2 regions of the Streptomyces sp. NPDC036822 genome follow, and region 2 is predicted to be linked to the other one. Evidence: riboswitches for the same ligand, from Rfam matches in the RefSeq annotation. Region 2 holds a riboswitch; the other holds the start of a gene.
What was found. Region 2 has a riboswitch for cobalamin ahead of ACZ68P_RS02670 (prenyltransferase/squalene oxidase repeat-containing protein). Riboswitches for the same ligand answer to the same signal wherever they lie in the genome.

Region 1 (2,187 bases), on a different contig from region 2:
CACCGGCCGGACCGAGGAGGACCGCGAGGGTGGCCGCGGCGACGAGCACGGCTCCCGGCCACGGCGGCAGGCACACCGCGCACAGCGTCAGGCCGAAACCCAGAGCCGCCTTCTCGCACGGATGACGGCGGCGCCAGCGACTGCTGTGCGCCGCCGCGTCGATCGGCAGCATCCGCGCCTACTCGTCGCCGGACGGCTTCGCCGGCGGCTTCGCCCCGGCTCGGGCCTCGCCCTGCCTGCGGCCCTTGCGCAGCCCGAAGTAGTAGGCCAGGACACCGGCGCCGAGGGCGGCCTGGAGCGAGAACAGCGCCGACTCGATCTCGCCGGACGGAGGCTCGTAGAGCGGGCTGAACCACGGCTCGTAGTCGGGAGCGATCTCCGTGATCGCCACCTCCGCCTCGCCGTCGGCGCCGGTGAAGGGCTCCTCCTTGTGGTCACCGAGGCCTAGCATCAGCGGGAGCACGGCCAGGGCCGCCACGACGAGCAGCAGCAGCGTGTTGATCTTGGCGTTACGGCTCATCACGCGCTCGCCTCCGCCTTCTCGGTCTTCCGGTCGCCCGGGAGCAGCACCCCGAGCCGGGTCAGGTCGCCCTTGCTGGACTGCGTCAGCAGCCGCATCACGAGCACCGTGAGCAGCCCCTCGCTGACCGCCAGCGGCAGCTGCGTGACGGCGAAGATGCCGCCGAACTTGGCGAGCGCGCCCACGACGCCGCTGCCCGGGTCCGGGAAGGCCAGCGCGAGCTGGACGCTCGTGACGCAGTACGTGGAGAGGTCGGCGACGAACGCTCCGAAGAACACGCTCACCATCAGCGGCACCTCGAACCGCCGCAGCAGCCGGTACACCCCGTACCCGGCCCAGGGCCCGACGATCGCCATCGAGAACACGTTGGCGCCGAGCGTGGTGAGCCCGCCGTGCGCGAGCAGCAGGGCCTGGAACAGCAGGGTGATCGTGCCCAGGACCGCCATCACCGGCGGCCGGAACAGGATCGCCCCCAGCCCCGTGCCGGTGGGGTGGGAGCAACTCCCCGTCACCGAAGGGAGCTTGAGAGCGGACAGAACGAAGGTGAACGCACCGGCCGCACCCAGCAGCAGGGTGGACTCGGGATGGGCCTTGACCTCGCGGGTCAGGGCACGAACGCCGTGGACGACGAAGGGGGCGGACGCGACGCCCCAGGCGGCCGCGTGCACGGGGGGTAGATAGCCCTCGGCTATATGCATGATCGGGAGACCCTCTCCAGCACCTCGTGGATGGACAACGCACCTTGGCCGGTCTCCTGGCTGACGGGTCATGCCGTCGCGGCTCCGCCTTCCCACACCGCAACGGTCTCCCGCGGTGGTGCAGTGGCTCCCCTGAAGGGTCTTCCCCCCAGAGGGTGGAGCCGGACTTCCCGATCACAGTGGCGAGGGCCGCACCGGTACCGCACCGGTTTCCCGTACACCAAGGCGCTGTGACATTAGTGGGTTGACCAGGCGCATCACAACACGGAGGCCCGTGCGGACGGTGTGTGACGAGTCTCTCGCGCCCTCTCTCACTCCTTTCGGTACGTGTACGCCTCCGCGGCCGCCCCCTCCACGGCGGCCAGATCCCCGCCCGCCGTGGCCGTGACGAGCGCGGCGATCGCGCCCTCGACGAAGGGCGCGTCCACGAGCCGCGCACCCTCCGGAAGTTCGTCGCCCTCGGCGAGGAGCGCCTTGACGGTCAGTACGGCGCTGCCCAGATCGACCAGCAGGGCGACACCGGCGCCCTGGTCGACCGCCTTCGCCGCCTCGGCGATCAGTTCGGAGCTGGTGCCGAGACCGCCGTCCGGAGTCCCTCCGGCGGGCAGGATCGGCGCGGTGGCGCCGCCACCGGAGAGGCCCCGGGCGAGTTCGGCGACGGCCGAGGCCACGGCGGCGCTGTGCGAGACGAGGACGATGCCGACCCGGCCGCCGGTCACGGGACCACCTCCGCGAGGGCGGCGATCAGCAGCGCGGACGAGGTGGCGCCCGGATCCTGGTGCCCGATCGAGCGTTCGCCCAGATAGCTGGCGCGGCCCTTGCGCGCCCGGAGCGGCACGGTCGCCAGCGCACCCTCCTCGGCCGCGGCCCGGGCCGCTCCGAAGGACGCGCGCAGCGCCTCGGCCGCCGGGACGAGCGCGTCCAGCATCGTCTTGTCGCCGACACGCGCTCCACCGAGCTGCGCGACGG
Region 2 (2,187 bases):
CGGTATCCCGCGGCCTGGGCGGGGCCGGCGGCGGCCGCGGTCAGGACGGCGGCCACCGCGGCGGTGGCCGCCGCGGCCGCGGAGAGGCGCCCGGACCTCACTTCTTGCGACCGCTCAGCAGGATGCCGATGCCGACGCCGACGACCGTGCCGATGCCGATGATCCACCAGATGCCGAACGAGCCGGAGTCGTCGCCGTCCTCGGCCTTCTCGTCGCTCGCCGAGGCCGTGGCGGACGGCGAGGACTGCGGCGCCGGGCCGGTGGCGGCGAGCCGGCCGAGGAGGTCGGCGGAGCCGAAGGCGGTCGGGTCGACACCCATGGCGTTGGCGGCGAAGACCAGCTGGGCGTAGGCGGCCGGGCCGTTCTCCCGCGCCCAGGCGGCGGAGTTCTTCTCCAGCCAGGTCAGCGCCCCGGCCGCTTCCTTGGTGGCGCCGGTCGCCGCGAGGGCGACGACGGCGTCGGCGGTGTTGCCGTAGTCCGGCAGCGGGGCCGACTCGGCGGCGCCGGGCATCGGCGGCGTGTTCAGGTGGCCGGTCTTCGCCAGCGCGCCCGCCAGGTAGGAGGCGCCGTTGAGGGCGGCCCGCTCGACCGTCCGCTTGGGCAGGTCGGTGCAGGTGGGCGTCTGCGCGGGCTTCACGCCGCGCGCGGTGATGCCCTTGCCGAGCCCGGCGAGCGTGGCGGCCGCGGTGGCGTCGGCGTTCGCGAGGAGCTTGCCGGTCTTGTCCGGCTGGTAGGCGAACGCGCCCGCCCCGTCCTTGGTGGCGCAGGGGACGGCGAAGCCGAGCAGCGCGTCGTACGGGGTCTTGCCGTCGGCGGACGTCACCTCGCCCGGCTTCTCGCCGAGCGCGGCGAGGGCGCCGATCACGATCGAGGTGGAGTTGGCGTCGCTGGGGCTGCCGGGGTTGTAGCCCCAGCCGCCGTCCTTGTTCTGGACGCCCTTCAGCCAGGCGGCGCCCGCCTTGGCGGCCTTGGCGAGCGCCTCGGGGTCGGCGCTGTCGCGCTTGACGCCGGAGAGGGCCTGGACGGCGACGGCGGTGGCGTTGGTGTCCAGCATGGTGGCCGGGGCGCACGGCTTGGCGGGGTCCGGGCGGTACGAGGAGAAGGCGCCGCTGTCGCACTGCTGCCGCTGGAGCCAGGTGACGGCCTGCTCGGCGGGCTGGATGCCGTTCGTGCGCTGCGCGATGAAGGCGAGCGACTGGCGCCAGACGCCGTCGTACGTCGGGTCCTTGGTGCCGTAGAGACCGGAGGGGATCACCGGCGCGGGGGTGGGGGACGGGGAGGGCGCGGCGGCCGCGACGGAAGCCGTTCCGGTGCAGAGCAGCGCGGCGGCTGCGAACGCGGCGGCGCCGCGGCGGACGGTGGTCATGCGTGCTGGCCTCTCCTGCGGCCGGGCACCGGCACGCACAAGGGCACCAGGCTCGGCTCCGTATTCCTCGACGGTGCCGGCGTTCACGTCCCGGACGGGGCATTCCGACTCACCACACGGGGTGGCTCACGGTTGCGGGTCAGTGCCGGATTTCCACCGGCTTCCCCCCGTACGGGCATGATGACGACGGGCACACTCTACCGGCCCGTAGCCCGGGCGGCCGGGGAGTGCGAGGTGCCTCACACCCGGCGGCCCCCGGGGCGCGGCCGACGGCGGAACGACGAGGCGCCGGCGTGCCCGCAGCCGGCCCCCGGGCGCGGCCGACGGCGCAAGCGCCTGGTGACGGCGTGCCCGATCGGGCCCCACGGGCGACCGCCTCCCGGGACCCCGGCCGGACCGCCGCCGGCGCCAGGGGTGCCGTAGAACCCGCGGACCGCCACACCGGGCCGCCGGGTCGGACCGACACACCAGGCTCCCCGGTCAGACCGCCACGTACGCCACCGGGTCCGTGCCGGCCGCCGGTTCCGCGCGGCCCAGTTTCACCAGTCGCCGCAGATGCGCCTCGGCCTCGCTGACCGCGATGGTCCGGGAGCCGTACGGGATCTGCTCCCAGGGGCGGTTCCACTCCATCCGTTCGGCGAGCTGCCACGGGGTCAGGGGGGTGGCCAGCAGGGCGAGGAGGCCCGTCAGCCGCTCCTCGTGGTGGTCGAGGAGCTCGCGGACCCGCCCGGCCGCGTCGGCGAAGGCGTACTGGTGGGCGGGGAGCACCTCCGCGACGCCGAGGCGGCCGATCCGCTCCAGCGAGTCCAGGTAGTCGCCCA

Region 1: linked by a shared signal. The riboswitch ahead of ACZ68P_RS14475 (energy-coupling factor ABC transporter permease) and the one ahead of ACZ68P_RS02670 (prenyltransferase/squalene oxidase repeat-containing protein) in region 2 are both predicted to bind cobalamin.

Annotation. Positions count from the first base shown of each region.
Region 1 covers NZ_JBVJPY010000005.1:275,091-277,277, forward strand. Annotated here, with positions in the region: gene cbiQ (cobalt ECF transporter T component CbiQ) at 1-172, opposite strand, end outside; gene ACZ68P_RS14470 (energy-coupling factor ABC transporter substrate-binding protein) at 179-520, opposite strand; gene ACZ68P_RS14475 (energy-coupling factor ABC transporter permease) at 520-1,218, opposite strand; cobalamin riboswitch at 1,248-1,458, opposite strand; gene ACZ68P_RS14480 (PTS-dependent dihydroxyacetone kinase phosphotransferase subunit DhaM) at 1,530-1,937, opposite strand; gene dhaL (dihydroxyacetone kinase subunit DhaL) at 1,934-2,187, opposite strand, start outside.
Region 2 covers NZ_JBVJPY010000001.1:577,057-579,243, reverse strand. Annotated here, with positions in the region: gene ACZ68P_RS02675 (SCO2322 family protein) at 1-101, opposite strand, end outside; gene ACZ68P_RS02670 (prenyltransferase/squalene oxidase repeat-containing protein) at 98-1,366, opposite strand; cobalamin riboswitch at 1,408-1,532, opposite strand; gene ACZ68P_RS02665 (MBL fold metallo-hydrolase) at 1,847-2,187, opposite strand, start outside.